4 regions of the Ensifer sp. YR511 genome follow, and region 1 is predicted to be linked to each of the others. Evidence: riboswitches for the same ligand, from Rfam matches in the RefSeq annotation. Region 1 holds a riboswitch; each other region holds the start of a gene.
What was found. Region 1 has a riboswitch for cobalamin ahead of metE (5-methyltetrahydropteroyltriglutamate--homocysteine S-methyltransferase). Riboswitches for the same ligand answer to the same signal wherever they lie in the genome.

Region 1 (7,982 bases):
CGCCCCTGGTGCGGACGCCCCATTCCATCAAGCAGCGAAAGCGGCCACGGGCCGGTTGTCCTCGTCGACGGCGACCATAGCGAACGTTCCGGTAACAGTCCGCTGTCGCAGACCGGTGAGGAGCTCTTCCGACCAGAGTTCGACCTCGACGGTGGCTGAACTGCGACCCGTCCGCACAATGCGGGCGATGGGTTCGATGATCGAACCGATCATGATCCGGTGCTTGAAGTCCATACCGGTGCAGGAGGCAAGGACGGTCGCCCGGCGGCTCCGGCGCGTCGCGACGACGAATGCGGCCTTCGTCATATGCGCGAGGGCGTTGCCACCGCATATGGCGCCGAAGCTGTTGGCCTGGCCGGGAAAGACGATGTCGACCATGCGTAGGGTGCCCGCCTCTTCGGGCGTGTCCGTTGCCACATCGAGCGGCGGCAGCATCCAATCCGTTTCATCGGCACGGGGCATCGCGACCATGGTGAAGGTGCCCCTGCTGCAAAGGGCGCGGCTGCCGGTGGCGATGTCTTCCGCGATCATCTCGACCTCGACCACCATCGAGCGGCGCCCGACACGAACCGGACGGCCGCTGAAGCAGACGATCTGACCTATGCGCGCAGGCGCACGAAAATCGATGCGGTCGCAGGATGCGGTGACGAAGGGAACGCGCCCGTGACGAGTGGCGACGATGAAAGCGATCCGGTCCATCGACGCGAGGGCGGCGCCACCAAAGAGCGTGCCATGATGATTGGTATCGCCTGGAAAAACGATGTCGATCAGGGTTTGTGGCGCCGGGGTTTCCCCCGGCGCCGTCGTGACTTCGTGTTGCCCCGTCATGCTTTGACGGCTTCGCGCGTATCGGCGGCAAAAGCCGCTCGAAGCGAGCGGGCGGCGGCGACCATGTTAACGAGCGCCGGCCGCGTCTCTTCCCAGCGCCTGGTCTTCAGTCCGCAATCGGGATTGACCCAGATCTGGTCCGGCGTGAGGCCCTCGGTCGCTTTTTCGATGAGATGCACCATTTCCTCGACGCCGGGCACGCGTGGCGAATGGATATCGTAGACGCCCGGGCCGATCTCGTTCGGATAGGCCTTGTCGGCGAAGGCGCCGAGCAGTTCCATTTTCGATCGCGACGTCTCGATCGACATGACGTCGGCGTCCATCGCCGCGATTGCGGCCATGATGTCGTTGAACTCGGAGTAGCACATATGGGTGTGGATTTGGGTCGCATCGCCCACCCCGGCTGCACTGAGACGGAAGCACTCCACCGCCCAGTCGAGATAGGCCTTGCGATCGGCATTTCGCAGCGGCAGGCCTTCGCGCAGTGCTGGTTCGTCGATCTGGATGATGGCGATGCCGGCGGCCTCGAGATCCGAGACTTCATCGCGCAGTGCTAGTGCGATCTGCCGGCACACCACGGAACGTGGCAGGTCGTCACGAACGAAGGACCATAGCAGCATGGTGACCGGACCTGTCAGCATGCCCTTGACCGGGCGATCGGTCAGCGACTGCGCGAAGGTCGCCCACTCGACCGTCATCGGGTTTGGTCGCGAAACGTCGCCGAAGATAACAGGCGGACGCACGCAGCGCGATCCGTAGCTCTGCACCCAGCCGCTCTGGGTGAAGGCGTAGCCCGAGAGCTGCTCGCCAAAATATTGCACCATGTCGTTGCGCTCGAACTCGCCGTGAACGAGTACGTCGATGCCGACCTCTTCCTGCCAGCGCACCGCCACTTCGGTCTCTCGGCGAAGATAGGCGGTGTAGTCGACATAGCTGAGTTCGCCCTTCGCATGCAGTGAACGGGCCTGCCGAACCTCCGATGTCTGTGGGAAGGATCCGATCGTCGTTGTCGGGAAGAGCGGCAATGACAGCTTCTTCGCCTGCAGTGCCCGGCGGCCCGCGAACGGGGATTGCCGCTTGCTGTCCGCATCCGTCAGCGCTTTCAAGCGCCCGGCGACCAGAGGATCATGGATCCTGAGTGAGGTGAGCCTCGCCTGGGCGGACGCGATCGAGGCGGCGAAAACGTGCTCGGAAATGGCAAGCCCCGGCTCGAAGGCGCTGGCAAGCAGGCTGAGTTCGTCGAGTTTCTGCGTACCGAAGGCGAGCCAGGAGGAAAGTTCCGGGTCGAGCGCACGCTCCAGCTCGAGATCGATAGGCACGTGCAGGAGTGAGCACGAAGGTGCGAGCTCGATGCGGTCGCGGCCGTGGGCCGAAATCAGAGGCTGCAGCCGGCGGAACAGGCCGGCCAGATCGGTCCGCCAGATGTTGCGGCCGTCGATGATCCCGAGCGATAGGACCCGGTCCGCCGGAGCCGATTGGATGAGCGTGTCGATCTGCTGCGGCGCGCGCACGAGATCGACATGCAGTCCATCGACCGGCAGCGCCAATGCCGTTGCCGTGTTGTCGCCGATCGAGCCGAAATAGGTCGCCAGCATGATCTTGAGTCCGGGCACGTCGGTGTCGAACGTGCGATAGGCGAGGTCGAGAGCGCGACGATCCTTGTCCGCGAGATCGAGCGCCAGGCAAGGCTCGTCGATCTGGACCCAATCGGCGCCGGCGTCAGCAAGCTCCGCCAGGACCCTCACGTAAACGGGCAGGAGCCGTTCGATCAGATCGACCGGATCGAAGTCGCCGCCCTTCGATTTGCCGAGCTTCAGCAGTGTCACCGGGCCGATGAGCACCGGGCGTGTGCGATAGCCGAGGGCCTGAGCTTCCTGGAAGGCTTCCAGCGGCCGATTGTGGGTGAGCTCGAAGCGCTGATCCCTGTCGAACTCGGGCACCATGTAGTGATAGTTGGTGTCGAACCACTTTGTCATTTCGAGCGCGGGAGTGCCGCTGCTGCTTCCCGAATGGGTGCAGCCGGCGGCGCAGGGCGTTCCGGCCGAGCCGCGCGCCATGGCAAAATAGGTGTCGAGATCGACCGGGCCGCCCGTCCAGCCATAGGCCGGCGGGATTGCGCCGACAAGCACGGCGGTATCGAGCACGTGGTCGTAGAAGGAGAAGTCGTTGGAGGGGATGATGTCGATGCCGCGCGTTTTCTGCGCGGCCCAGTTTTCAGCGCGGAGCTTGGCTCCGGTATCGAGAAGTTCGCCGCGGCTGGCCTTTCCGGCCCAATAGCGTTCGAGCGCGAATTTCAATTCGCGACGGCGGCCGATGCGCGGGAAACCGAGATTGGCAGTCTTGATGGTCATTTCCTTACCCCGAAGGTTATGGGCAAGGCTTGAATGCGACGCAGCCGCGGCGCGAGAGCGATCCCGCGTCCTCAACGCGCCTCATCGGACACCCCGCCCGTGGACGTTGTTCATCGCGGCAGGTCTCCTGGCTTGCGGGTCGTCACGGACCGTTCCGTCTTCCCGAGGCGTCTCCCTCAGTGACATCTTCGAACGGCCGCTCTCCGCTTACAGTTGCGGGGGCAGCTCCGGCATGGGCGCTTGTCTGGCGCCGCACCGAATTCCCTCTTAGCTCCGTCCCTCCAAAGGCGGGCGAAGAACCACGATGGGGCGACAATGCCCTGTCCCGAGCTCTTCGTCAATCGCATAAAGAAATGCTTATGTCTTTATTCTCTCCCGCCGCCGCCCGCGGCGAGACAGTGGCAGGACGAGGTCTTTCCATTGCTTTCCGCTCACGGGACGGTTGCGGTTTGGTCGAAGCGACCTCCTCCGGCCACTGCCACGGATCCGCCGCGTCGCCGACGCGCGCGCGGATATGCTCTTGATCTCGCGTCAGGCCGATATCCCGGAGTTGGAACTCGTTGAACGTGTCGATGGCAACCGGAGGGCTGAGGGTCTTATCGGCCCAGTTCAGGACATGGTAAATCGTTGATCGCACTGCGCTAAGCATTGCTATCCTCACTTCTCTCAAGGGCGTGTGTTCGCGAAAAAAGTGAGGGTTTTTGCCGTTTCGCGCAAAGCGATTTCTCGCATGCTGGCATAAAGAATGCTTATCTCAGTTCCATGAGCAAGATTCCTCCCATGAGTGCGGTGCGCGCCTTTGAGGCCGCCGCCAGGCACCTGAGTTTCACCCGCGCCGCCGAAGAGCTCGGCATGACGCAGGCGGCCGTCAGTTATCAGATCCGGCTGTTGGAAGATCGCATCGGCGCGCCGCTGTTCGTCCGGCTTCCGCGCGAGGTGCGATTGACCGGCGCCGGGCGGCAGCTAGCGCCGAAGGTGACCGAAGCGATCGATCTCTTAGGGGCGGCCTTCTCGGAGATTGCCGACAAGACCGAGCATCACCTGCACATCTCGGTGCTGCCAACCGTCGTGTCGAGCTGGCTCGGTCAGCGCCTCGCGTCGTTTCAGACCGCGCATCCCAACATCAGCATCAGGGTGCACATGTCGACCGAGTTGGTCGATTTCAAACGTGACGCCATCGATCTCGCGGTGCGCAGCGGCGCCGGCGACTGGCCGGGCAACGATGTCTTTCCCTTGTTTCCGCTCGATTACGTGCCTGTCTGCACGCCATCCTTCCTGGAAAAGCACCAGCTCAAGGAGCCCGCGGACGTTCTGAGAGTCCGGCGTTTCGGCAACGCCAGCTGGTGGCGGCGGTGGATGATCGAAACCGGCGTCGAGCCGCCGGCAAGCAATGGCACCGAATTGATCTTCGACGTGCAGGCGATGGATGTCGCCACAATCCTTGCGGATCACGGCATTGCGATTGCCGTCTCGACCTTTCTGATGGATGAACTGAAGAGCGGCAGGCTCATCCGGCCGTTCGAGCATGTGGTGCGCGACGGCCGCGCCTATTGGCTCGTCTATCCGCAAAGCACCAGGCGGCAGAAGAAGATCCAGGCCTTTCGCGACTGGGTCGTCGCCGAGGCCGATGCGTCGAACGCCATGCTTTCGACCGTGATGGAGCAATCCTGTCCGGCGTCGCGTCGGACCGACCGCGGCGCAATGTAGAGACACAACGGGGCCTACTCGGCCCGTCGGTCTTCTGAAGATGACGCTTTCATGGAGAAACTGAAAATCAGCTGAGAACGGCTGTTACCAAACTGACATGGCGGCTCCCTAAAGACTGCGGCCAACCGCAGAGAAGGGAAGTATCAGCCCTCCGACGCGGATACCGCACGCCATCGTCGGAGGCCCGTTTCCATGAAAATCGTCCAGATCAGCGACACCCATCTCAGCCCGCCAAAAGCCACTTCAATGGCAATTGGGAACCGGTTCGCGCCTGGATCGAGGCGGTAAAACCCGATCTCGTCATCCACACCGGCGACGTCACCATCGATGGTGCCGACCACGAGGACGACATCACCTTCTCGCTCGATCTGATCGGCCAGCTCTCGATGCCGGTGCTGATCGTTCCCGGCAATCACGATGTCGGCCATCTGCCGGGTTCGCACCAGCCGGTGGATCCAGTTCGGCTTGCCCGCTGGCGCCGGCTCGCCGGTCCGGACTACTGGGGCCGCGACCATGGCGACTGGCGGCTGCTCGGCCTCAACAGCCTGCTGATCGGCTTCGAGGACGAAGAAGAAGACAGGCAGTTTACCTGGCTGGAGGAACAGTTGCTCAGCCGCGACGGCCGCCGGGTGGCCGTCTTTGCCCACAAGCCGCTCTTCGTCGACGATCCGGGCGAAGGCGACACCGGCTACTGGGGCATCCGTCCGCGCCAGCGCCAACGCCTGTTTGATCTTTTCGCCGAAGCCGAGGTGGCGCTGCATGCAAGCGGCCACCTGCACTGGGCCTGGACGGGCAAGCACGCCGGGACGTCGCTCGTCTGGGCGCCGCCGACCTCCTTCATCATTGATACGCTGGAACGGCCGATGCCGGGCGAGCGGCTGGTCGGCGCCGTCGTACACGAGTTTAGCGACGTCAACGTCAAAAGCGAGATCATCGCGGTGCCGGGACTGACCAGCCACCTGCTCGATCCGATCGTCGAAGAGGTCTACCCGCTGGCGGCCAAGAAGACGGTCCGTGTGGAGGCCGCGCAATGAGCGTGCTTTCGCTAGAGGGTATCACCAAGTCCTATGGCGGTAACGCGATCCTGAAGGGGGTTAGCCTGCAGGCGGAGGCGGGTGAGTTCATCGCGCTCGTTGGTCCTTCCGGCTGCGGCAAGAGCACGCTGTTGCGCATCGTCGCCGGTCTCGATCATGGCGACGGCGGCGAGATCGTCATCGGCGGCCGCAGTGTCGCGCGCATGGCGGCGGCCGATCGCAATGTCGCGATGGTCTTCCAGTCCTATGCCCTCTATCCGCACCTGACGACGGGCGAGAACATCGCCGTGCCGCTTGCGATGCGGCGGCTGACAGCGGCGCAGCGCCTGCCTGTGATCGGCAATCTGATGCCGGGGCAGAAGCAGATCCGCAGCGATATCCAGCGCCAGGTCAAGGAAATGGCGCTGGCGCTGAAGATCGATCACCTGCTCGACCGCAAGCCCGGCCAGATGTCCGGCGGCCAGCGCCAGCGCGTGGCGCTCGCCCGCGCCATGGTGCGCCGCCCGGCCGTCTTCCTGATGGACGAGCCGCTCTCCAATCTCGATGCCAACCTGCGCGTCCATGCCCGCGGCGAGATCGTCGATCTCCACCGCCGCGCCGGCGTGCCGACGCTCTATGTCACCCACGACCAGTCGGAAGCGCTGTCGATGGCGGATCGAGTGGCGGTGATGATCGGCGGCAATCTCTTGCAACTGGCGACCCCGAAGGAGATCTACGACAACCCCTCCCATATCGAGGTCGCACGCTTCCTCGGCCAGCCGAAGATCAACGTGCTGGAGACCCGCACGGATACGGCGAGCATCGTGCGCTTCGGCGATCTGGTGCTTCTGGCAAGCCGCGGACAGGCGCCGGATGCTTCAGTGAAGCTCGCAATCCGCCCGGAATTCGTGCGCTTCCATGCGGCAAGCGCCGGCCGGTTGAGCGCGCGGGTCGAGCGTATGGAGTTCCTCGGCTCTGAGGTAATCGTTCACGCCCGCCTCGATGCGATCGGCGAGCTGGTCACTGCCAAGTCAGCACCTGCCGAGGCCGCGGTGCTCGCGATCGGTCAGCCCGTTGACGTCGAGTTCATGCCGGAACGGGCGATGCTGTTCGACGGCGAGGGCACCCGGCTGCCAGCCGAGCGGGTCGCTATCGCCGCGACGCTGGAGAAGATCCATGGCTAAGGCGGGTTCCAATCGGGATACGGCGGCAGGGGCGGCGGATTTCGTGGATACCGCCCTCTGCCCTGCCGGGCATCTCCCCCACAAGGGGGGAGATCGGCTGGAGGCAATGCCTCAGCATTCATCTCTGCGAGACGGTGCCCAGCCGGCGCAGCGGCTGCGGACCCAGACGGCGATCGATGCCGCGACCACCGATCCCGATCGCCGCGAGGCCCGCATTGCCTGGCTGTTAGCGCTGCCGGCCATCACGCTGCTCGTCCTCTTCATCCTTTTACCAACCGCGGCGGTGATCGTTCTCGGTTTCACCGATTTCGAGCTCGGCTACGGCAGCTTCCGCTTTGTCGGCTTCGAGAACTATGCCGAACTCTTCAGCGACCGCACCTTCCGGCGCTCGCTCTGGAATACCACCATCTACACCGCGATCGTCACACCGGTTTCGATCGTGCTGGCGCTGGCGATCGCCATGCTGATCGAGGCGGAAACCAAGGGGCGGGCGTTCTTCCGCACGGTCTATTTCCTGCCGGTGGCCTCGCTGCTCGTCGCCATGGCGACGGTCTGGCAGTTCCTGTTTCACCCGACCATCGGCCCGATTAACACCTTCTTGGCCGTTTTCGGCATTGCCGGCCCCAACTGGCTCGGGGCCTCCGGCACGGTGCTCTATGGTCTGTCGATCATCGGCATCTGGCAGTCGGTCGGCTTCAACATGGTGCTGTTCCTTGCCGGTCTCACCGCCATCCCGCGCGAGCTCTATGCCGCAGCGGAAGTCGACGGCGCCAAGACCTGGTTCGATCGTTTCCGGCTGGTGACCTGGCCGATGCTCGGGCCGACGACGCTGTTCGTCACCACCATCAGCATCATCAACTCAGTGAAGGTGTTCGAGACGGTGAAGACGCTGACCGAGG
Region 2 (7,982 bases), on a different contig from region 1:
CCCCTGGATGTCGAGGCCGGCCTGCTGCTTCTCCAATTCCTCGATGGCTGCGCGAACCCGGGCCTCCGTCTGGCGGCGCACGCCCGGCCGCTCGTTGAGCACGCGATCGACGGTCGCGGTGCTGAGCCCGGCCTGAAAGGCGATGTCCTTGACCAGAAACGGATGGGCCATCGCCTTGCTCTCCTGATGGATTTTTGATGGATTCTTGCTCTATATCATGTTTTGCCGCCGCCTATAGTCGTGTTCATCAGGATGTTCCAGAGGAGGAAACGCGATGAAGACCGACAACAAAGCGCGCCAGCGGATCGACCGCGTCTGGCTCACCGAAGAGGCTTGCGATCTCGAATCGTTCCGGGCGGAAGTCGAACGCCAAACCAGCCTGTCCGACTACCCCCATGCTTCCGGCTGCGAAAAGAATATCCTGATCTATGACAGCGCCGCGCTGATTGCGGCGTGCGGCGATGCCGAGGCGCGGCGTTCTGTTCTGGCGGAGATCTGCGAGGTACTGGCGACCGGGCCTGGCGTGGCGGTTTTCAAGCGCGCCTTTGCCGATACGACAGCAATCGACGTCGCAAGCGGGGTCTTTGACGCTATCATCGAAGAGCAACATCGCAGCAACAGCGGCGGCGGCGATCACTTCGCCAAACCCGGCGCCAATGACCGCATCTGGAACTCGCTGGAAAAGCACTGCCTGAACGCGCCGGAGAATTTCGCCTCCTATTACGGCAATGCCGTCATAGCGCTCGTCAGCGAGGCTTGGCTCGGGCCGAACTACCAGATGACGGCGCAGGTCAATCGCGTCAATCCTGGCGGTGCGGCGCAATCGGCGCACCGGGATTATCACCTCGGCTTCCAGACCGCGGCCGTGATCGAGCAGTATCCGGCGCATGTGCACAAGCTTTCACCGGTGCTGACGCTGCAGGGGGCGGTTGCCCATTGCGACATGCCGCTCGAAAGCGGACCGACGCTGTTCTTGCCCTATAGCCAAACCTATGTGCCGGGCTATCTGGCGCTCAACCGGCCGGAATTCCGCGCCTATTTCGACGCACACCACGTGCAGCTTCCCCTTGAAAAGGGCGACGTTGTCTTCTTCAACCCGGCGCTCTTCCATGCCGCCGGCACCAACCACTCCCGGGATATCCGCCGCGTGGCCAACCTGCTGCAGGTGTCTTCGGCCTTCGGTCGCGCAATGGAAACCGTTGACCGACTGACCATGAGCGCGACGCTCTATCCGGCCTTGCGGGCCTTGCTGGCGGGCGGGACGCTGACGCAGGCGGAAGCGGCCAACGCGATCTCCTCCTGTGCCGAGGGCTATTCGTTCCCCACCAATCTCGACCGGGATCCGCCACTCGGCGGGTTGGCGCCGAAGACGCAGGCGCAGTTGATGCGCGAGGCTCTCACTGCGGGGACGGGCGAACAAGAGTTTCTCTCGGTGCTGGAGGCGCAGGCGAAGCGCAAGCTGAGCTGACGAGCGAGTTACAATTTGACAGGCTCCCGGTGTGTTTCAGCCGGGAGCCGCAGCCGTTTCAAACGATCATTTCCGAGGGAGGAATTCGATGAGTGGACAATTGCAAGGCAAGATCGCCATCGTCACCGGTGGTACGCAGGGACTGGGCGCGACGATTGCTGGCCTTTTCGCCGAGCGCGGCGCTGAAGGCATCGTCATCTGCGGCCGCAACGCCGCCAAGGGGCGGGCGAAGGCCGAGCAGATCGGCAAGGCAAGCGGCGCGAAAGTCGTCTATGTCGAGGCCGATCTGGAAAAAGTAGAGGACGCCCGCAAGGTGGTCGCCGCTTGCGACGCGGAATTCGGACGGGTCGATGCGCTGGTCAACGCCGCAGCTATCACCGACCGTGGCACGATCCTCGACACCACGCCCGAACTCTTCGACCGCATGTTCGCGACCAATGTGCGCGCGCCGTTCTTCCTGATGCAGGAGGCGGTGAAGATCATGCGGCGGGAGAAGACCGAGGGCACGATCGTCAACATCGGCTCGATGTCGGCGATGGCCGGCCAGCCGTTCATTGCCGCCTATTGTTCGTCGAAAGGCGCGCTCGAAACGCTGACCAAAAACACGGCCTATGCGCTTCTTCGCAACCGCATTCGCGTCAACGGGCTGAATATCGGCTGGATGGCGTCCGAAGGCGAAGACCGCATCCAGCGCGAGTTTCATGGCGCGGCTGCCGATTGGCTCGAAAAGGTGGCGGCCGACCAGCCTTTCGGTCGGCTCGTCGATCCGGCTGAAGTGGCGCGGGCCTGCGCCTATCTGTCGTCGGCCGAGTCCGGGCTGATAACCGGATCGGTGATTTGCTTCGATCAGTCGGTCTGGGGCGCCTATGACGACTCGCCGCATCCGGTCGCTCCGCTTTGAGGCGGAGGCAAACGACTAAGCTCGACAGTAGCCGGCGGAAAGTGGCGCGCCATGTCTCGACCGGGTTGGCGCGCTTGTCTTTCTCAAACGGCTGTGCACTTAGTGCCGTCGTCAGGTGCCCGCGAAAGCGGGAGAATCGGGAATCCGGTGTCATTCCGGAACGTGCCCAACGCTGTGACGGGGACGATCGCCTCTAAGAGAGCCTTGAGTTGATTCAAGGTTTTGCCACTGGATCTTCAATCGATCTGGGAAGGCGAGGTGATCGGTTGAACCGAAGTCAGAAGACCGGCCTGGCGAGATAGACCGAACCCCGCGTGGACGGCGGGAGGTTTTCGCATTGTTGGGGATCGAACGATGCTGACTGAACCGAAGGGCGGCCTTGCGGCTGCCGGCGCCTTTTCGCTGCCAGAGCGGGAGGCCGTCTACCGTGCCATCGAGACACGTCGCGACGTGCGCGATGAATTCCTGCCCGCGCCATTGCCGGATGATCTGATCGGGCGCCTGCTGGCCGCTGCGCACAGCGCCCCGTCCGTGGGCTTCATGCAGCCGTGGAACTTCGTGCTGGTGCGGGCGGAAGAAACGCGTGAGCGCGTCTGGCAGGCGTTTCGCCGCGCCAATGACGAGGCCGCGCTGATGTTCGAGGCGGAACAACAGGCCAAGTACCGTGCGCTGAAGCTGGAAGGCATCCGCAAGGCGCCGCTCAGCATCTGTGTCACCTGCGACCGCACGCGCGGCGGTGCCGTCGTACTCGGGCGCACCCACAATCCGCAGATGGACGTCTATTCCACCGTCTGCGCCGTGCAAAACCTCTGGCTTGCGGCGCGGGCCGAAGGGGTGGGCGTCGGCTGGGTGAGCATTTTCCACGAGGCCGAGATCAAGGCGATTCTCGGCATCCCAGATCATATCGAGATCGTTGCCTGGCTCTGCCTCGGCTATGTCGATCGCCTCTATCAGCAGCCGGAACTCGCCGTGAAGGGCTGGCGCCAGCGCCTGCCGCTCGACGAGCTGGTTTTCGAAGACGGATGGGGACGCAGCAAGGAGAAGGCGTAAGGCCTCGTCCGATCAATTCTGGACCGGCTGATAGGCCGGTCCCTTCGGATGCTTGAGGTCGATGGCGGTTTCTTCCTGCGGCAGGTAGGTCGGGCCGACGACGCGAACCTTGTTCTTCGACGGATCGTAAGGCCGCTCTTCGGCCGGCGCCTTGGCGGTATTGCTCGCCGCTTCCGGCTTCTTGGTCTCGATGACGATGATCGACGACTGGTCGTCACCGATCTTCGTTCCGTTTGCCTTCGGTGTGGTCGAGGCGGTCTGGGGTATCTGGCAGCCGCACTGGCCGGGTTTTCCGACGGCGCGGGTGCGATAGGCAAAGGCGTTGGGCATTTCGGTATAGGGACGGCCGGTCACGGCCGAGACCATCTTGTCGCTCTCTTCCGTGTTGAGGTCGTGAAAATAGAGCTCGGTCTCAGCCCCCGGGCAGCGCGCCCGACAGGCCTGCTCGTCGCGCGGGAAATCGGCCGGCGTCGCATCCGAAGAAACCGGGAAAAAGGCGCCGTCGCAGGTGCGCACGCACATGGTTCTGAGCGTGCCGCTATAGTAGCGCTCCTGCGGCGCGTAGCCGTCTTCGCCTCGGCCGAGCATCGGGCCGTAGGCGTCTTCCGGCGGCAGGTCGGCAACGATGTTGCGGTGGCTTTCCGGCACGTCCGGTTCCACGCTTGCGAACTCCTCGCGGTCGCCATAGCAACCGTTGATCTCCAGCGCGGCGAGGATGCGTCGCCGGCTGTCGTCGCTGCCGCCGGCGACGATCTGCTCGCGCTCGGACTTCAGCATGCGCAGATTGTCTTCCATCTCGGCGATCAGGCTGTTGAGGCCGTAGCAAGTGTCGGGGTCGCCGCCGTCGAAGCCAATGGCGTTGCCGCCACTGCAACCCGCGCGGCGGCGGTCGTTCTTTGCCCGCCGCAGCTCGATATTCTGCCGCGAGATCGCGCTTGCGTAGTCGCGCGCATCGGCATTGCTGGCGACGTAGTCAGGCAGTTGCGCGAGCCGCGCGTTCAGTCGGTCGCAGGCCGTCGATGCCAGTGACGGACCGGCACCGATCAGAACCAGAGGCACAAGGGCCGCAGCGACGTGTTTCATGCGCGTGAACACGGGCGAAAGTCTCTTCCTGTTGCCAGGTCGGCGCCGACCTTCTGCGGGTGGCTGCCAGCGGCATTCCTGTTTCGCCTCCATCATAGAGCTTGTCGGTGATCGTGCAACGACAAGCGACGGTTTGCGTTAACAGCGCAGATCGACTGATGCGCTTAGGCGGCGCGGGCGGTTTCCAGCGACATCGGACGTTCGAGCACGGTACCTTCGATGGCAGCGACCGCCTTCATCCGCGTGAGCAGATCCGGCGTTACTTCCCAGGCGACGGCAACCGCGAAAACGGAGCCGATGCGATGCGGTTCGGCGATACGCTCGCCCGGGCATCCCATGCGCCGGAACATGCGCTCCAGGAACACATCCGTCACCGTGACGATGTGGCTGATGCCGGAAGCAAGGCCCAGCTCGCCGACGCCGCACATCAGTTCGGCGGCCGCGACCGTCACCTGGTTCGAGGCGCGGTCCTGCGAGATCTCGGGCTCGATGCAGAAGCGGCTGGATTCCCAGACCGAAGCGCTGCGGATTTCCGGATTATCGCCGAGCAGGATCGGGAAGGTATCGTCCAGCATGTTTGGGCCGAGTGTCGGCAGGAGGCGAAGCGCGCCGCGCAGCCGGCCGGTATCGGGCGCATAGGACAGGACGTAGAGCGGGTTTGCCTGGTCGTAGTTGTCGATTTCCCAGTCGCCTTCGGTCTGCACGTCCCATTTCAGGAAGTCGTGGAAGACGCGCTTGCGCAACCGGAACATGTCGTCGACGGCCGCCGGGTGTTGTGCGCGGGTCTTTCCGTTCAGGATCCTGATCATCGTTTTCTCCATCCGAGTTTGGGGATGGGGCGATGCTGTCAGGCTCGCGGCGGTTGCGTAACTGTCGCTAGCGACAGTTCAAATGCGCGATATTTGCCACTAGATTTCGAGGGGTTTCGGTGGAGGCGTATTGTCGGGTGTCAAACGGAGGGTATCAGAGCGTGTCGTACGGCCTGTGCCACAGCCTGAGTGTTGGAAACGACATTCAGCTTGCGTCGCGCATTGGTCATGAAGAAGCGCACGGTGCGCTCGGAAATGCCGAGGATCGTGGCGATTTCCCAATAGCTCTTGCCGGCGGCGGCCCAGGTCAGGACCTCGGTCTCGCGGCCGGTCAACCGCATCTCTCGGGTCGAAATGCTGCCGGCCATGGCGCCGTGCTCCAGCATGGCGGCATGGAAGAGATTGGCGGCCAGCTGGAAATCGCGCAGGTGATGGCGGCGATAGGTCGTCCATTCGCCGGCTGTCATGTTGACGTTGATTGCGAGCAACGCCATGCGCCCGGCGGGCGAGGGCAATGGCAAGGCGACGCCCTCAGTGGATATGCCGATTTCCTGGGCTGCCTGGAACAACGGTTCGCATTCCGGGAAGCGATGCCGCGCCATCGTCCATTCCACCGGCCGCACGCCGCCAAGCGCCAGCTTCAGGATCGGATCGATCCGGTGAAGGCTGCGGGCATGGTAGATCTCGGCAGCGTAGGCGCCGAAGGTGTGATGCAGCCGGCAAACCTTGAGCTCGTCCGCATAGGGCTCCGCTTCGAGATAGAGAAGATGGGCAATGCGGAAGGTTCGACGCATCAATGTGAAGAAATGAGCGGGCTCGACGCAGCCGCCACATTCCAGGATTTCCAGCATGTCGAGGACAGCCTGCTGCTCAGTCATGCCACAACACCGAATCTCGTCCGAGGCCCCAGCATGGTTAGAGGTTCACCTTTTGTCCAGCGCAAACTTTCCCGATTGGTGTATAAGACCAATTGCGCACGCCTTGATTGTGGTCGTCGATCGGCCGCGTGACAGGGGCTGATTCGCGGGTGATCTGCAAAACCAGCGATGCCGCGCCTGAAGCAGGCGCGACATCCGGATACGGTTTTGCCGGCGCCGGCATGGCGCCCGAATGCAGCGAAGACCGGTGGCGATCTCCGCGTTGCCATCTCAACCCGGATGGCTGGCTTCGACCACCGCCAGAGCCGCCATGTTGACGACGCCGCGTGAGGTGACGGACGGCGACAGGATATGGGCCGGAAGCGCCGAGCCGAGCAGGATCGGGCCGACATGCAGGCTGTCGGTCATGGTCTTGACGACACCGAGCGTGATGTTGGCGGCATCGAGATTGGGGAAAACCAGCAGATTGGCTTCGCTCGACAGGCTGCTGTCCGGCATGACGCGCTGGCGCAACGCTTCCGAGATCGCCGCATCGCCGTGCATTTCGCCGTCGACCTCGAGATCGGGCGCGAGTTCCCGCACGAGCTGCAGCGCCGTGCGCATCTTGGTGGCGCTCTCCGAATCGCGCGAACCGAAGTTCGAATGCGAGACGAGGGCGGCGCGTGGAGTGATGCCGAAGCGGCGGATTTCCTGTGCCGCCATGACCGTCGTCTGGGCGATCTCTTCGGCGCTCGGGCAGTAGCTCACATAGGTGTCGGTGAAGAAAGTTGCGCCGCGCTGCGAGATCAGCAGGCTCAAGGCCGAGAAATCGAGCACGCCGTCGCGCTTGCCGATGATCTGCGATACGTCGCGCAGGTGCTTGCTGTAGCGCCCTTCGACGCCGCAGATCAACGCATCGGCTTCGCCGCGCTTGACCGAGAGCGCGCCGATGACGGTCGTGTTGGTGCGCACGATCGTGCGGGCGGCTTCCGGGATGACGCCGAGACGGCCGACGAGGGCAAAATAGTCCTCGACATAGTCGCGGTAGCGCGGATCGCCTTCGGGGTTGACGACCTCGAAATCGACATCCGGACGGATGCGCAGGCCATAGCGACGCAGGCGCGTCTCGATGATCTGCGGACGGCCGATCAGGATCGGTCGGGCCGTGCCTTCTTCGAGCAACACCTGGGCGGCGCGCAGCACGCGTTCGTCTTCGCCTTCGGCAAAGATAACCCGGTTCTTCTGGGCGTTCTTGGCGGCGGCAAAGACGGGCTTCATGATGAAGCCCGAGCGGAAGACGAAGCGGTTCAGCTTGTCGAGATAGGCGTCATAGTCCTGGATCGGACGGGTGGCGACGCCGCTTTCCTCGGCTGCCTTCGCAACCGCCGGCGCGATACGCAGGATAAGGCGCTGATCGAACGGCGAGGGGATCAGGTAGTCCGGGCCGAAGACCGGGGTCTCGCCGGAATAGGCGCGGGCGGCAACATCGGAAGGCTCTTCGCGGGCAAGACCGGCGATGGCGCGTACGGCCGCCATCTTCATTTCTTCGTTGATCGTGCTTGCGCCGCAGTCGAGCGCGCCGCGGAAGATATGCGGGAAGCAGAGAACGTTGTTGACCTGGTTCGGGAAGTCCGAGCGGCCGGTGCAGATCATCGCGTCCGGACGGGCTTGGCGGGCGGCTTCCGGCATGATTTCCGGCGTCGGATTGGCGAGCGCCATGATCAGCGGCTTTTCGGCCATCTGCGCCAGCAGTTCCGGCTTCAGGACGCCGGCGGCGGAAAGGCCGAGGAAGACGTCAGCGCCGCCGATGCTGT
Region 3 (7,982 bases), on a different contig from region 1:
GAGCAGCCTCAACCGCATTGCCCAGCAGCCGCAGATCGCGCGCGAAGCGGAGTATTATAAAGAGAACATCGGCAGCGTGAAAACTGTCGAGGAGTTTCTGAACGACTATCGACTCTACTCATACGCGATGAAAGCGCATGGCCTGGAGGACATGACCTATGCCAAGGCCTTCATGCGCAAGGTGCTGGAAAGCGATCTTTCGGACGAAAGCAGCTTTGCCAACCGTCTCACCGATGAACGCTACCGCAACTTCGCGCAGGCCTTCAGCTTCAGCTCGTCGAAGCCGGTGGCTCAAACCAACGCACAGCAGGATGCGCTGATCGGTCTCTACAACGAGCGGATCGCCAGCCTCGACACGGCCATGCGCGGAGAGATGGCCTATTTTGGCGCGGCCATGGATCTCGTCACCGATGTCGACAAGTTCCTCGGCAACGAACGACTGCGTTCGTTTGCTTTCACCGTCTTCGATATTGACCCGAAGACGTTCAACTACACCGAGGTCCGCGACGCGCTGACCAGCGACCCTGCCGCTCTGACCGCAAGCCGCACGGCCGCTGTGACGAGGCGGGAAGAAGCGCTCAAGCTGCAGACTGACCTTCAGACGCGGCTCAAGTCCCTCGGGGAGATTAACAGGCTGACGTCCGAACTGGCGGAGGCGCCCGCTGCCGACAAGCCGGCGATTCAGGCCAAGATCGACGAGCACAACGCGATCGTCGCCGATCTCGATGCCAAGCTTCCGCCACGCGACCAGGCGCCCGCGCTGCTCGCATCGCTCGGCGAGGAATTGAACACGCTGAACGGGCGCATCCGCAATCTCGAAACCTACATCAAGTTGGCGGAAACCTTTAACTTCAACGCTGATGGCAGCGTGCCGGCCGGCGAAAAGGCGATAAGCGACGCAAAGAAGACGGAACTCAACAACATCTACGTCTTCAAGAAACCGGGCGAAACGCCGCTCGGCGGCGCGCGCCTGACCGGCGCCGGGGCACTGTTGAACAAGGAATATTACGAAGGCAAGATCGCCGGCGTCACCAGCATCTCCGAGCTGACCAGCGACAGCCGGCTGTTCAACTACCTCGTCACGGCCTTCGGCCTCAAAGCGTCGACGACCGTGCCGTCGACGATCGAAAACATCCTCACCAGCGACATCAACGACCCGAACAGCTACGTCAACACGCAGGGCGGCGAGTACAATGCCGCCTTTAAGGAAATGCACAAAGCCTTCAACTTCCGGCCCGACGGCACGCTGCAGCCCGGCAAGACGGCGCAGGACGCCGATCAGTTGAAGAAGACGTCCGACGGCTACATGGTCCGCTACAATGACAAGGGCGATGCCGAAGACGAAGCCTTGGTCAAGCGCTTCAAGCTGCTGGTCAATTCGATGGAGTCGGTCGACAAGCTGCTGGCCGACAATGGCGTACTGAAGTTCACGCTCAGCGCCTTCGGTCTCGAAGACGAGGGCCTGAGCAAGCGTGATCTGAAGCGCATTCTGACGAGCGATCTCAACGATCCCAGAAGCTACGTCAACACGCTGCGCGACGAACGCTACGTCAAGCTCGTGAAAGCGTTCAACTTCAATCCGGACGGGACTCTCGGCGCACCAAAACTCGCCCAGAGCGACGGCGACATCATGAATACGGCGCGGGCCTATATCGTCGCCAAGTCCCGCTTCGGCACGGACGACGAGAAGAAGATCGCGAAGGAAAAGGCCCAGGAAGAAGCCAAATATTACACCTCCGAGATCGCGAAGATCGAAACGCTGGATGCCTTCCTCAAGAACCGCCGGCTGGTCGACATGGTTCTCGTCGGCGCAGGTATCGATCCGGAGACGGTCAAGTCCGACTATCTCAGGAGTATGTTTACGTCGGATCTCGAAGATCCGAAGAGCTTCATCAACACCGACCCGAATGGGCTGAAGTATCGCGAGATCGTCTCGTCCTTCAACTTCGACAAGGACGGCAAGATCGTCAGGGGCGAGGCAGGGCAGATCCAGACCCGCCGCGGTCTCGTCACCACCGTTGATCTCTTCCTCAATCAGTCGCTCGAAGAGAAGGAGGGCGCCGATAACGGCGGCATTCGCCTGGCGCTCTATTTCAAGCGCAAGGCCTCGGACATCAACACGGCCTACGACATCCTGGCCGATCGCGCCCTGTTCGAGGTCATCAAGACCGCCTACAGCATGCCGGAGGGCTTGCAGAACGCCAAGATTGAGGCCCAGGCGGCCTTTATCGAGCGCACCGTCAACATCAAGGAACTGCAGCAGCCGGGTCAGCTTGAGAAGCTTCTGCAACGCTTCACGGCGCTCTACGACGTCGAGAACAACCAGGATGTATCGCCCGGTCTCGCGATTCTGACTGGCGGCGGCAGCGCTGGCGTCAGTGCCGAGACCTTGCTGTCGCTCTCGCAATTGCGCGCAGGCGGCCGCTGACGCACGCCGTCTGACGGTCAGCCCAAGACTGTTGTTGCATCGCCGCGCACCGCGCGAAACGGCGCGTCGTCAACCGTCGGCGCGCAGCACTTTATCGGGGTTCATGATACCTGCAGGATCGAACGCGTGCTTGATGCGTTGCATCAGCTCGATTTCGATCGGCGCCCGGACCTCGGCGAGTTCGTCGCGCTTCAACTGGCCGATGCCGTGCTCGGCGGAGATCGAGCCGTTGTAGCTCAGAACGATGCCGTGGACGATGGCGTTGATTTCGCGCCAGCGGTCGAGGAAGGCCTGCTTGTCGGCGCCGACTGGCTGCGAAATGTTGTAATGGATGTTGCCGTCGCCCATGTGGCCGAAGGAGCAGATGCGGGCGCCGGGGATCGCTTTCACGACGGCGGCATCCGCCTCCTTCATGAAGGCCGGAATGCTGGAGACGGGCACGGAGACATCGTGCTTGATCGAGCCGCCCTCGGGCTTTTGTGCCGGCGACATGCTCTCGCGCATGTGCCACAGCGCCTTCGCCTGTGTCTCGTTGGCGGCAATCACTGCATTCTCGACGAGGCCGGCCGCATATCCCTGCTCCAGCAGGTCCTGCACCATCCGTTCCGCGCTTTCGGCGCTATCGGACGTCGAGATATCGATCAGCGCGTACCAGGGATGGACCGTTTCCATCGGATCACGAACGCCGGGGATGTGCTTGGTGGTGAATTCGACGCCGAGCCGCGGCATCAGCTCGAAGCCGGTCAACGCCGGCCCGCAAAGGCTGGACGCCTTTTCGAACAGAGCGAGCGCATGCTCGACGCTGCCGACTCCGGCAAAGGCGACCTGATGCCCGAGCGGCTTCGGGAAAAGCTTGAGCACGGCGCCGGTGATCACGCCGAGCGTGCCCTCGGCACCGATGAAGAGATCGCGCAGGTCGTAACCGGTATTGTCCTTCTTCAACCGGCGCAGCCCGTCCCAGATTTCGCCGGTCGGCAGCACCACTTCGAGGCCGAGGCAGAGCTGGCGCATATTGCCATAGGCAAGCACGGCGGTGCCGCCTGCATTGGTGGAGAGATTGCCGCCGATGCGGGCTGAACCTTCCGAGCCGAGCGACAGTGGGAACAGGCGATTGTGCTCGTCCGCCGCCTTCTGGATATCGGCGAGGATACAGCCGGCATCGGCGACGATGACATTGCCGACCGGATCGATGTCGCGAATGCGGTTCAGCCGTTCCAGCGAAAGAACGATGTCTGCCTTGCCCTCCCGCGGGATCTGCCCGGCGACATGGCCGGTGTTGCCGCCCTGCGGCACGATCGCCGTGCGGGTGGCGCTCGCGAGCTTCATGATGCGCGAGACCTCGTCGACGTTGGCCGGACGCAGGACCATCGGCGTCGTGCCGCGGTAAAGTCCGCGCGATTCGACGAGATAGCGCGCCTTGTCGGCTTCGTCCGTCAGCACGTTGGTGTTGCCGACGATCTCGGCGAAGGAAGCGATGAGTTCGGGAGAGGGAAGGGTGGTCATGGGCCTCACTTCGCATTGCGCCTGCGCGCGCTATCGGATCGGTCGATCTGAGGATCTGGTCCTCGGTTCCTGGTCGGCGGCGATCATAACCGCAATTGGTGCCGTTCGATGAGGGTGGGTGCGGAGAAGATGCCGCACACTATCTTACCCTCGTGGTGCCGCCGCCCGTTGTAACCGGTCGATGATGGCTTCCCCCAACCCGTCCGAAGGGATCGGCCCGAAGGCGATGGTCTCTGCGCCGCTGGCATCCGCCCGCTTCATATAGTCGAAGAGATTGGCGGCGGCTTCGCGCAGATTGCCAGTCGGGCTGAGATCGAGAACGACGGCCGCCTGCTCTTCGCCGGCGATCCGATTGCCGCCGAAACGGATCAAGGCTTCGCCGGCATGCACCTCGGCGGCATCGAGCCGGACGGCAGCGCCGGGCGCGTAGTGCGAGGCGAGCATGCCCGGCGCCTCGATCGTCGCTCCCGCCGTCTCCGGCCGGGTCACCGGACGGCCAAGCAGGCGTTCGATCTCGGCGGCATCGAGGCCACCCGGCCGAAGCAACCGGATCTCGTCGCCGTCGACCTTGATGATCGTCGACTCAAGGCCGATTTGGGCCTGGCCGGCGTCGAGGATCAGCTTCAGTTTGTCGCCGAGATCGGCTTCCACATGGACCGCACTGGTCGGGCTGATTTTGCCCGACGTATTGGCACTGGGCGCGGCCAGTGGTCGCCCGAAGTGAGCGATTACCCGGCGCGAGAAACCGTCGGGCATGCGGATGCCGAGCGTGTCGAGGCCGGCGGACGCCAGCGCATGAACCGTGCTGTCGGCGCGCTGCCGAAGGATCAGCGTCAGCGGGCCGGGCCAGAAGGCTTCGGCCAGCTGCCTCGAAATCGGATCGAAATGCACATGGGCTTCGGCCATCGCCATGTCGGAAACATGCGAGATCAGCGGATTGAAGCGCGGGCGCCCCTTCATCTCGTAGATGCGACTGATCGCATCGGGATTGGTAGCGTCGGCGGCAAGGCCGTAGACCGTCTCGGTCGGAATGGCGACCGGCTCGCCTTCGGCAAGAACGGCGCAGGCGCGCGCGATCGCGCGGTCCGGTTCTCTATCCGTGTCGATGATCTCAGCCATGCCGTTTCCTTTCCGACGCTTCCTTAACGGACGCACCGGAAAAACAGAACGATTTTCTTTGAAGGAACCGGTTCGGCTCAGAGGCTGCGAATGATGCGACGCAACGCGTCATCCTTGGCGCCAAGCATCAGTACGTTTTTCAGCGCGACCTTGGGATCATCTGTGCGAAACAGCAGCCCGTTGTCACGAAAGTTGCGGTTGATGACCATTTGCCCGGCTTGGGCGCCCGGTTCGATGGCGACGGCGAAGTACATGCGTGAATAGCCGGGCTGGATACTCTCGAAAAAATGCGTCTCGTCGCCCAGGTTGCAGAAGAAGTTGGCGAAGTAGAAGGACCAGGTGATGTCCTTGGAGGGAGTAACCGGCGTACGCGCCGCCGTCACGTGACAGTAGCCGAGATGCGGCCGGCCGACGAGCGTGCGGTGGAAGATCATCTTCGGGAACTGGATCGAGTTGTGGAACCCGTTGATCCGCTTATGGGTCGTGTCGCCGGCGGTGCTGAGCTTCTTGCCCGTCCTGTCTGCGACTTCCTCATAGCTCAAATACCGGCGTTCGCTCGGCAACCATTGCCTGCGGTTGATCCGGCCCGTGCGCAGGAATTCGGTATGAACCGCCACCTTCGGCGGGATTGTCGGCAGCTTCTCGGCTGTCGCGTCGTAGTATCTCAACTTTGCCATGATCGTCAGCGCGCCATCTGCCTGCCTGCAGGACCTCTCTCGTCCGCCGGCTAGGCTAGCGGCTCATGGTTAATGAATGATTTCGTCCTGGCTGCATCATTAGCGTTCTCTATCTGACGCGATGTCGCAAACGGGCGAAGCCCTCCCGCATCTGCGCCGACCGCGCCGCAAAAGTCGGCAATTGCCCAAGATGTGATCTATCTATATGTTTGCAATGTAAAAATTCTAAGACGGTGGCCTTTTGTGGCGGTTTTTTCCGTGTCGTCATTCTGGAATTGGATGTCGCTATCGGGCAGCTGCCAAGGTGACTTCCGCGATTACATATCCTTACTCAAGGTGCCGTCTTCGAAGGGAAGATGGAGAATTGGGAAGCCGGTCAAATCCCGGCGCTGCCCCCGCAACGGTGGTGGAGCGAAAGCCTCGGCAAAGGCCACTGGACGGTTCGTCCGGGAAGGCGCCGGGCAGGTCCGAAAGGACGGCTCCTGAGCCCGGAAACCAGCCTTGACGGACATAACCGTAACGGGTTGCGGCGGGCAGCCGGATCGGAGCCTCAAACGCATGGGCGTGCGCCCGTGCGGGTTCCTGTCCTGCCTCTCCGAAACATGGCGCATGAGGACAGGACATGGACACCAGAAACGATATGCTTCGAAAGCTGAAGGGCAGGCAGGACGGCTACAGCCTCGACCGGGCCTTTTACATCGATCCCGACTACTACAGGCAGGATCTGGAAAACATCTGGTACAAGGATTGGCTGTTTATCGGCCATGACTGCGAGATCCCGCGGGCCGGCAATTACTTCACCGTCCAGGTCGGCGGCTACCCCGTTGTCATCACCCGCGACCGCCAGGGCGCCATCCGGGCGCTGCACAATTCCTGCCGCCACCGCGGCTCGCGCGTCTGCACGCAGGCGAAAGGCTCGTCGGCAAAGCTTGTCTGTCCCTATCACCAGTGGACCTACGAACTCGACGGCTCGCTGCTCTTTGCCCGGCAGATGGGAGAGGATTTCGACAAGGCCGCCCACAGTCTGAAGCCGATCCATTGCGAAACGGTCGGCGGCTACATCTTCATCAACCTGTCGGAAAAGCCGATGGATTTCACGACGTTCCGCGACATGGCCTTGCCCTATCTTGCGCCGCATCGGCTCGGCGAAACCAAGGTCGCGTTCGAAAGCACCATCATCGAGAAGGGCAACTGGAAGCTCGTCTGGGAAAACAACCGCGAATGCTACCATTGCGCCGCCAATCATCCGGAACTCTGCCGCACCTATCCTGAGGCGCCGACGGCGACCGGGGTGCAGGGCGCCAAGGATGATCCTGTGATCGCCGAACATTGGGCGAAGTGCGAGGCCGAGGGCCTGCCGAGCGAATTTAAGATGTCGCCGACCGGTCAGTTCCGCGCCGCCCGCATGCCGCTTGTCGACAATGCCGAAAGCTACACCATGTCGGGCGCCCGCGCCGTCAGGCGGGCCCTGTCCGCCGACGTCTCCCAGAGCCAGATCGGCACGCTCTTGATGTTCCACTATCCCACCACCTGGAACCATGTGCTCGCCGACCACGCCATCACCTTCCGGGTGCTGCCGCTCGGGCCCGAACTGACTCAGGTGACGACGAAGTGGCTCGTCAACAAGGATGCGGTCGAAGGCGTCGACTACAATCTAGATGAACTGACGCATGTCTGGACCGAGACCAACGACCAGGACCGTCAGATCGTCGAGGAAAATGCCTTCGGCATCCGCTCACCGGCCTATGAGCCCGGTCCCTATTCGCCCGAGCACGAGGGTGGCGTGATGCAGTTCGTCGAGTGGTACTGCAAGTTCATGGAGCAGCGCCTTGCCGGCGACGCGGCTCCGCTTTCAAGGGTCGCCTAACATGCAGATGGCCTCTTCGTTTCACCATTTCGACGCGCTCCACGTCTGGATCGACCGGCAGCAGATGCTCGAATGCACATCGGCGGTCGTCGAGACCGCCGATGTCATGACCTTCACCTTCCGGGCCGAAAAGCCCGCCTGGTTTCGCTATCTGCCCGGGCAATTCGTGACCCTCGAACTGCCCGTCGCCGACGAGCCAGTGATGCGCACCTACACCCTGTCGTCGACGCCCTCGCGGCCGCTGTCGATCGCCGTGACCGTCAAGGCGCAGTCAGACAGCATCGGCACCCGCTGGATGTTCGAGCACCTGAAGCCCGGAATGAAACTCCGCGCCTTTGGCCCGCTTGGCGATTTCAGCTTCGTCCGCCATCCCGGCGACAAATACCTG
Region 4 (7,982 bases), on a different contig from region 1:
GCGAAGAACAGGATGCCGGCGAGGATGCCAACCAGCGAAATCGTGATCGAGCCGATCTTGATCTCGGTCACCATCCGGTAGGCCCAGGACTCGATGTCGGCGACCTGGAAGCCCCACTGCAAGAGGATCAGCGGGATGAAGAACATCACGACCAGCGCGTAGATGCTGAGGCCCGCGGCAAGGCCGATCTGGTCGAGCGCCACCTGTTCGAGATTATAGCGCCGCTCGAGATAACGCCCGGCGGCGGTCTCGGCAAAGGCGCCCTGCTTGGCAACCGCCCGGCCGGTGAGGATGCCGATATACATCGTGACGAGGATCGCGCCCGTAATGATGATCTGCGTGGCGATGAAGCGGGCAAGACCGACATAGCCCGACACAGCGGCAATGATGAGCAAGGCGCCGGTCGCGAGCAGCGCGAAAGACACCACCCGCGGCCAGGCGCGGCCATGGGCGTCGAAGGATTCATCCTTCCTGAGCGTCGGCTTGATCCAGGCCGAAGCCATGATGATCAGGCCGATGACGATGGAGGCAATGTAGCTCTTGACGACGGTCAGGACGACAGGCGAACCGAGCGCCTCGCTGACGCCGCCGAAGAGGTAGTCGAGGCCGTTGACCAGCGCCATGGCGAAGATCGCGATCATCAGCATCCGCGCGCCGCGATCGGAAACCCGGACGAGCCGCCAGCGCGAATCGCGCGGCGACAACACGGCCTGAGCGAGCCTCGTCACGAAGAAGACGACGACGGCGACCCCGAGCGTGATTGCAATGATCGGTGCGATATCGGAACGCAGCACGTTGAAGCCGCGCAGGAACAGGAAGCTCGAGACCGCGAAGGCTGCCGACGCGATGGTCGGGATCAGTGTCGACCAGAATGCGACGGAGAGCCGCCGGAAGTAGCTCGGCTCCTCATCGGTAATGTCATGCTCGATCAGCGGGCGAAAGAGCCTGCGGCTGCCGGAAAGGAACACGAGCGCCGCCAGCAGCGACAGGAACAGCGCCGTCAGGAGCGGCACGCGCTTGTAGTTCCAGGCAAAGCTCAGCCAGCTCCCGACGCTGCGCGACAGCACCCGGGTCTCGTCCGCCGTCGCCGTCAGCGCGTCGTCGAACATTCCGGTCGACACTTCGGTGTTCTTCAGGAGCGTATTGGAAAACAGCGCGCGCCTTGTCGCGGTAATGGCGTTGGACAGCTTCGTCGCCTGCACCGACAGGCCTTCCGCCTCGCCGGTCAGCGCATTGATGGCACCACGTTCGGCCATCAGCCGCTTGCGCTCGGCCGTCACAATGTCGGCTTCGGGCGGTTGCCCCTCGGCCGGCGGATCGCCAAGTTCGGTCAGCCGCGCCTTGATTTCGTCGAGGCGCGGGCGGGTCGAAACCGAAACGCCGATGATCTGTTTGGCGAGCGCGTCGACCTGAACCTTGAGGTCGGCAAGCACGATGTCGTCGTCCTTGGCTTTCTCGACCCGTTCGGTCAGTCCCTTCAGTTCCTCGTCGGCCTTGGTCAGCTGCTCGGCCGCCTGGCTCTGGGCCGGCGGCGTCGCATCCGCCGGCAAGGCATCGGCCGCCGGCTGGGCATTCTGGGCAGGCTGTGTGGTTGTCGCCGCAGGTTCCGTGGCACCGGGGGTCGCCCCGTTCTCCGCTGGCTGCGCCTCCTGCGCCGGCTTGCCGGCAGCAGGCTGGGCGGCGGTCTGGGACGATTGTGCCCCTTGCGGCGATTGCGCCGGCTGTGTCGATTTCTGGCCCGCCTGCCCGTTTGCCTGTGCGGTTTGTTGCGCTGTCGGCTGCGCCGCCTTCTGGGCCATGACCGGGCCGCCCACGGCAAGCGCCAGCAGGCAGACGAGAATGGCGGGCAGTTTTCCGACAGAACGCAATTTCATGATCCTTGCAGATTGAGACCGTGGTCCGGAATCGCTCCGGCCGTCTTCACGTTTCGATGTGAATACGAAAGACGGCGGAAAGATGCAAAGAACGGCGATAAATCCCCGTCAGCGCCCGCTTTCCCGTTAAAAACCGGCGCCGGGCTGCGCCAGATAGGCAAGTTCGGCCTCCGTCGAGGGCCGCGCCAGGAAGGCGTTGCGATGCGGGAAACGACCGAACTGCTCGATCACCTCGCGGTGCCGGATGGCATAGTCGAGATAATCGGCATCGCCGAGCTCGGTAAAGAGCTTCACCGACATGGTCTGGTCGGTAAGGTTTTCCGAATGCTCGAAGGGCAGATAGACGAAGGCGCGCCATTCCGGCTTGATCGCCATGTCGGCACCGGCGCCAACGGCGAGCTTGGCCTCGTGCAGTGCCAGGCAATCGGTGGCAAAGGCGAGCGGCGTGCCGCGAAACATGTTGCGCGGCATCTGGTCCAAAAGCACGATCGCCGCCAGCCGGTTTTCCGGGCTCGCGCGCCAGATCTCGTCGACACCACGGGCCAGCGCCAGGTGCGACGCCTGGAAGCGGCTGATACAGGCCTGGTCGAGTTCGTGGCTCGTCCCGAACCAGTCGTCATAGGTGAGTTCGCCAAACCAGAAATTCAGAACGTCCTGCGGCGTGCAGATGTCAGCTTCGTTCGCCATATGCTCCTCACATGCGGGCCAATCGCCGATCCCTCGGCTGCGCTAACACATAGGCCGGAACCGGCCCTTGTCCATAACGTGTTCCTACCCGCCTTACGCGCGTCGCTTCAGGATGGCAATGAAGGCGATGCCGCCGACGAGCCCGGTGACGACGCCGATCGGCATGTCCTCCGGCGCCATGATGACGCGGGCCGCCAGATCCGCAAGGATGAGCGTCAGCGCCCCGAAGAAGGCCGAGAGCGGAATGACCCGCACGTTGTCGCTGCCGGCCAGAAGCCGCACGAAATGCGGCACCATCAGCCCGACGAAACCGATCGCGCCGGAAAAGGCGACCATCACCCCGGTCAGAAGTGCGGTGACGACGAACAGCGTCAGCCGGAAGCGGCGCACGGGAATGCCGAGCGTCATCGCGGTTTCGTCGCCCATGGCGAGCGCATTGATTTCGCGCGCCCGGATCATCAGCCAGCCGAGGGAGGCGAAAAGCACCACGCCGGGATAGACGAGCTGCGACCATTGCGCCAGGCCAAGACCGCCGAGCATCCAGAAGATGACCGTATGGGTCGCCCTCGGGTCCCCAAGGAAAATCATGAGGTTGCCGACGGATGTCAAGACGAAGGCGACCGCGACGCCGGCCAGCACGAGACGGTCGGCGCTGCTCCCGAGCACGCGGGAGACGAAGGCGACGAGCACGGTTGCGAGCAGCGCGCCGGCAAAGGCAAAGAGCGGCACCGTGGCAAGACCGAGGATCATGCCGGTGTGCAGCAGCGCCACGATCGCGCCGAGCGCGCCGCCGGAGGAAACGCCGAGCAGATGCGGATCGGCAAGTGGATTGCGCGTGACCGCCTGCAGCACGGCGCCAGTCAGCCCCAGCCCGGCGCCGACGAGGCCCGCCAGCATGACGCGCGGCAGGCGCACGTCCCAGACGATGCTCTCGCGCCCCGCCGACCAGAAAGCCTCGACGCTGCCCGGAGAAATCTTGCTGGCGATGATCGACCAGACGGTCGCAACCGGGATCGGCGCCGAGCCGAGCGATACGCCGGCCGTGACGGTCAAGGCCAGCAGCAAAAGCGCCGTCATGAGACCGGCACCCGCCTTCAGCGCCCGTGCCGGCGCTAGGCGTGAAACGGCGACGGGACCAGGCGACGCATCCTCAGCCAGCATCGCTTACAGGCCCTCGCCCTGAAAGGCCTTGGCAAGCCTGGCAATGGCGTCGATGTTGCGCGGGCCTGGCGTCGCTTCGACATAATCGAGCACGACGAAGCGATCGTTCTTGACGGCATCGACATTCTTGAAGGCTGCATTGTTCTTCATGAAGGCGATCTTGTCCTCGGCCTTCACCTCGCCGTAGTTGACGATGACCACCACTTCCGGGTTGCGCTCGATCACCGGTTCCCAGGAGATTTCCACCCAGCTCTTTTCCACGTCGTCCATGATGTTGGCGCCGCCGGCGGCCTCGATCATCGCCGTCGGAATGCCGAAGCGGCCGGAAGTAAACGGCTTCTCTTCGCCGGAATCATAGACGAAGACCCGCGTCGGGTTAGCCTTGCCGGCGTTCGCCTTGGTGATCTCGGCAAGCTGGCGGCGATAGCCGTCAACCAGCGTCTCGGCGCGATCCTCGACGCCGAAGATGCGGCCGAGATTGAGAAGATCGACGAACATGTCGTTCATATCAGGCTTCTGCTTGGCCATCACGTGGATGCAGGATTCGGTCAGCTCGTAGACGCCGATCTTGAAGGGCGCCAATGTCTCGGGCGTGACCTCGCCGCCGACCTTCATGCCGTAGTTCCAGCCGGCAAAGAGGAAATCGGCATCGGCGTTGAGCAGCACTTCCTTGGTCGGATATTTCTCCGAAAGCTCCGGCAGTTCCTTGACGCCTTCGCGCAGCTTCTCGTCCAGCGTCTTCCAGCCGGAGACGCCGGTATAGCCGACCATGCGGTCCTGGAGCCTCAGCGCCAGCATCATCTCCACCAGGTTGACGTCGTTGGCGATCGCGCGCTTCGGCGCCGCGTCGAAGGTCACCTCGCGGTTGCAGCTCTTGACGGTGACCGGATAGGCCAGCGCCGGCGTGGCGGCGGCAAGCACGAAAAGAAGGGAAAATGGGGCAATATTGATCTTCATGAAATCGATCCCTGTCGAGGAAGTGAAAAGGAAAAGCGGGCGCCGCCGGCAGCGGCATTGTGAACGGTGGCGGTGACGCCGAAGGCGGCCGAAAGCTCGCCGGGGCTGAGCACCTCTTCGGGCGGGCCGAAGGCCGTCAGCCGCCCGGTGGTCAAGATCGCGACATCTGTCGCAAACTCGGCGGCGAGATTGATGTCGTGCAGCGTCGAGACGATTGTCAGTTTCAGCGTCTGCAAGAGCTCGAGGATTTCGAGCTGGTGGCGGATGTCGAGATGGTTCGTCGGCTCGTCGAGGATGATGATGCGCGGTTCCTGTGCCAGCGCGCGGGCGATCAGCACCCGCTGCTTCTCACCGCCCGAAAGCGTCGAGAACTGGCGACCGGCAAGATGGGCAAGATCGAGATGCGCGAGCGCATGCTGCACCCGCTCGCGGTCGAAATCGTTCCAGCCGCTCAAGCCCTCCCGCCGCGGAATGCGTCCCATCATCACGACGTCGCGCACGCTGAAGGGAAAATCGCCGGGCATCTCCTGCAAGACGACGGCGATTGTCCTTGCCGCCTCGCGGGCCGAGATCGACCAGAGATCGACGCCATCGACCGAAACACGGCCGGCATTCGGCTGCACCGCCCGGTAGAGGCAGCGCAGAAGCGAGGTTTTGCCGGCGCCATTCGGCCCGAGGATCGCAAGCCGGCTGCCGGCCGCGATCGCAAAGCCGATGTCGTTGACCAGCGTCAGGCCCGAACGCGGCCCCCAGCGAAGGCCCTCGACCGTGAGGGCTGCACCCGTCGCGTTGCAGCTCATGGGTTCGTTCCTCTGCGCGACCTCATTGGAAGTGCCCGCCAAGATCTTCGGAGACGAGCATCGCCGCGGGAATGCGGGCAAGCGTCTTGCCTTTCAGCCCGCGCGGCCGTTCCGCCGCCCGCGTCATGCCATCGCCACGCTCGGCATAGGTTGTGGCAAAGCGCACGAGATCGTCGATGTCCTCTTCCGGCGAGACGTCGCCGAAGAGATAGGTCGCCTTCCCCGTTGCCTGGAAGGCGATGGTGCAGGGCCGCGTGCAGGCCGCCATGCAGACCGTTCCGGCGATCGAGAAGTCGCGATCGAGCGGTGCGCCGAGCGCTGCGATGCTCAGGTTGAGCCGCTTGATCAGCTCGGCACCGGGCACGCATGGGCCGCCGGTGAAGCGGCAATCGGTGCAGACCGTTATCTTGTGCTGTCGGAAATTCGGCTCAGCCATTCCTGCCCTCCGCCGGACTGACGGCAAGAGATGGCGAAACGGCAAGAGGACGGAAAACCGTCGTATGAAAGCCAGTTCTTTTCCATCGGAACACCCCGTCCGTTGTGGTTGATCGGTTCGATGGCAGGTCTCCTGGCTCGCGGGTCGTGGCGCATCCACGTCTTCCCGGTCTTCGACCAGTGACATGGTGTGAATGCGCTTTCCGCTCACAGTTGCGGGGGCAGCCACGGTCTCGGCCCCATCAGGGTCGTCCGTTCCGTGTTCCCTTTTCAGCCGCTTCCGCATTGTCGCGGACGCAGCACCATCAACGCCTTCCTCGCATGAATCGGCGGATGAGACAACCGCACGACACAGGCGGGAGGGATCTATCAACATGCGGCGTTTCGTCATGCGAGATTTGTTATAAAATAACATTACGTAGCGCAAGCCGAAAATTGGGCGCCGGACACAATCCGACGCCCGCGATAGCGACCACCTTTCCGCTAAAAGACGTGCCGTGCTACCTCAGAACTCCGGCGGCAAGAGTTCGGCCGTCAGCGTCACCGCGACAGAGGCGTTGCCCGGCAGGTTGCGCACGCCGCAGACGGAGCGAACATGGCCAGCCCTTTCGCCAAAGGCGGCCGCCAGAAGCTCGGAAGCACCGTCGAGGACCTTCGGGTGCTCCAGGAAATCCTCAGTGCAGGCGACATGTCCCTCCAGCCGGACGATCTGGCGAATACGCTCGAAACGGCCGAGATGCTCATGGATCTGCGCCAGCGCGTTGAGCACTGCCAACTCTGCGGCCTTGCGCCCCTCGTCGATGGTCACATCGCGCCCGAGCAGCCCCGTATGCACGAAGCGCCCGTCCAGCAATGGCCCCTGCATCGAAACATGAAGCATCTCACCCGCCTCGATCACCGCGCGGTAGGCGCCGAGCGGCCTCGGCGGCGTCGGGAGCTGAACGCCAAGTGCGCCGAGCCTTCGGATAACCTCGTCCATCATTGCTTCCCCTCCTCGTCACCTTACGAACCGGCCGCCTTGCGGAGACGACACCGCTTTTTTCTCAAGCCCTCGAAGTTCTGCCGCCCCTATCGCAAGCAGCAAGACGCGCCGTTCCGTGCCCAGCAACTTTTCCAAGCATAACCAAGAGAAAACGCCTCATGCTTCACGTTGGGAGATAACGTTACGAATTACAACACCAGAGTTGAAGTGCCATCGCGATCCGGGCCAGTGCCGCGGTCTTGCGATCGAATGCGACCGACACATCGCGGCGGCCTCGATCCCCAACCCCAAGCAAAAACGCTGAAATGTAACATACGTTACGCTCACGTAACCCTATGCCCGTTGAGAATTTCGACGACCGAAGCGACAATTGCCGGGATTAAGATTGGGCATCGACAAGCCTCGGAAACAAGCTCAACTTAGCCGCGCAGATCCCGAAATGAAGTGACGGCAACTCAACTTTCAGAGGGGAATAGCATCAGTGAATCCCATTGATTTCTTCGTCGACACGCTTCGGACCTATCCGCCTGTCGCCGTCTTCCTCGCCCTCGGCATCGGCTTCCTCATCGGTCCGATCAAGGTCGCGGGGTTCAACCTTGGAAATGTCACCGCCACGCTGCTTGCGGGCGTTCTCATCGGACAGCTGGGTATCCAGGTTTCCGGCGACCTGAAATCCACCCTGTTTTTGATTTTCCTCTTCGCCGTCGGCTACGGCGTCGGGCCGCAATTCGTGCGGGGCTTGAGCACCGATGGACCGAAACAGATCGCCTTTGCGCTCTCCGTGCTGGTGCTGTGCCTCGTCGTTCCCTATCTCTGCGCGCTGATTGCCGGGCTGCCGCTCGGCTATGGCGCCGGCATGTATGCCGGCTCGCAGACGATCTCGGCTGCAATCGGGGTTGCGACCGACCAGATCAATTCGCTCGGGCTGACGCCGGAGCAGGCCAAGACCTTTGCCGACCAGATCCCGATCGCCTATGCGGTGACCTATATCTGGGGCACGATCGGCTCGGCGATCATCCTCGCCCAGCTCGGTCCCAAGCTTCTTGGCATCGACCTTCCGGCGGCCTGCCGCGAATACGAGGCCAA

Region 2: linked by a shared signal. The riboswitch ahead of bluB (5,6-dimethylbenzimidazole synthase) and the one ahead of metE (5-methyltetrahydropteroyltriglutamate--homocysteine S-methyltransferase) in region 1 are both predicted to bind cobalamin.
Region 3: linked by a shared signal. The riboswitch ahead of BLU15_RS07240 (aromatic ring-hydroxylating oxygenase subunit alpha) and the one ahead of metE (5-methyltetrahydropteroyltriglutamate--homocysteine S-methyltransferase) in region 1 are both predicted to bind cobalamin.
Region 4: linked by a shared signal. The riboswitch ahead of BLU15_RS01800 (DUF1636 family protein) and the one ahead of metE (5-methyltetrahydropteroyltriglutamate--homocysteine S-methyltransferase) in region 1 are both predicted to bind cobalamin.

What each region holds. Positions count from the first base shown of each region.
Region 1 covers NZ_FNGR01000009.1:49,100-57,081, forward strand. Annotated here, with positions in the region: gene BLU15_RS17410 (acyl-CoA thioesterase) at 28-828, opposite strand; gene metE (5-methyltetrahydropteroyltriglutamate--homocysteine S-methyltransferase) at 825-3,179, opposite strand; cobalamin riboswitch at 3,279-3,498, opposite strand; gene BLU15_RS17420 (hypothetical protein) at 3,517-3,828, opposite strand; gene BLU15_RS17425 (LysR substrate-binding domain-containing protein) at 3,960-4,886, shown strand; partial or broken gene BLU15_RS17430 (metallophosphoesterase) at 5,079-5,920, shown strand; gene BLU15_RS17435 (ABC transporter ATP-binding protein) at 5,917-7,083, shown strand; gene BLU15_RS17440 (carbohydrate ABC transporter permease) at 7,190-7,982, shown strand, end outside.
Region 2 covers NZ_FNGR01000001.1:130,745-138,726, reverse strand. Annotated here, with positions in the region: gene BLU15_RS00645 (LacI family DNA-binding transcriptional regulator) at 1-171, opposite strand, end outside; gene BLU15_RS00640 (phytanoyl-CoA dioxygenase family protein) at 275-1,468, shown strand; gene BLU15_RS00635 (SDR family oxidoreductase) at 1,557-2,369, shown strand; cobalamin riboswitch at 2,466-2,678, shown strand; gene bluB (5,6-dimethylbenzimidazole synthase) at 2,724-3,419, shown strand; gene BLU15_RS00625 (DUF2865 domain-containing protein) at 3,432-4,502, opposite strand; gene BLU15_RS00620 (acyl-homoserine-lactone synthase) at 4,667-5,311, opposite strand; gene BLU15_RS00615 (helix-turn-helix transcriptional regulator) at 5,452-6,189, opposite strand; gene BLU15_RS00610 (NADP-dependent malic enzyme) at 6,460-7,982, opposite strand, start outside.
Region 3 covers NZ_FNGR01000003.1:8,999-16,980, reverse strand. Annotated here, with positions in the region: gene BLU15_RS07260 (DUF1217 domain-containing protein) at 1-2,428, shown strand, start outside; gene BLU15_RS07255 (FAD-binding oxidoreductase) at 2,498-3,931, opposite strand; gene BLU15_RS07250 (L-threonylcarbamoyladenylate synthase) at 4,076-5,050, opposite strand; gene BLU15_RS07245 (DUF6656 family protein) at 5,128-5,727, opposite strand; cobalamin riboswitch at 6,045-6,246, shown strand; gene BLU15_RS07240 (aromatic ring-hydroxylating oxygenase subunit alpha) at 6,350-7,594, shown strand; gene BLU15_RS07235 (FAD-binding oxidoreductase) at 7,596-7,982, shown strand, end outside.
Region 4 covers NZ_FNGR01000001.1:367,377-375,358, forward strand. Annotated here, with positions in the region: gene BLU15_RS01775 (mechanosensitive ion channel family protein) at 1-1,874, opposite strand, end outside; gene BLU15_RS01780 (DUF924 family protein) at 2,001-2,561, opposite strand; gene BLU15_RS01785 (FecCD family ABC transporter permease) at 2,655-3,638, opposite strand; gene BLU15_RS01790 (ABC transporter substrate-binding protein) at 3,726-4,679, opposite strand; gene BLU15_RS01795 (ABC transporter ATP-binding protein) at 4,676-5,479, opposite strand; gene BLU15_RS01800 (DUF1636 family protein) at 5,502-5,915, opposite strand; cobalamin riboswitch at 6,020-6,236, opposite strand; gene BLU15_RS01805 (RidA family protein) at 6,420-6,896, opposite strand; gene aspT (aspartate-alanine antiporter) at 7,378-7,982, shown strand, end outside.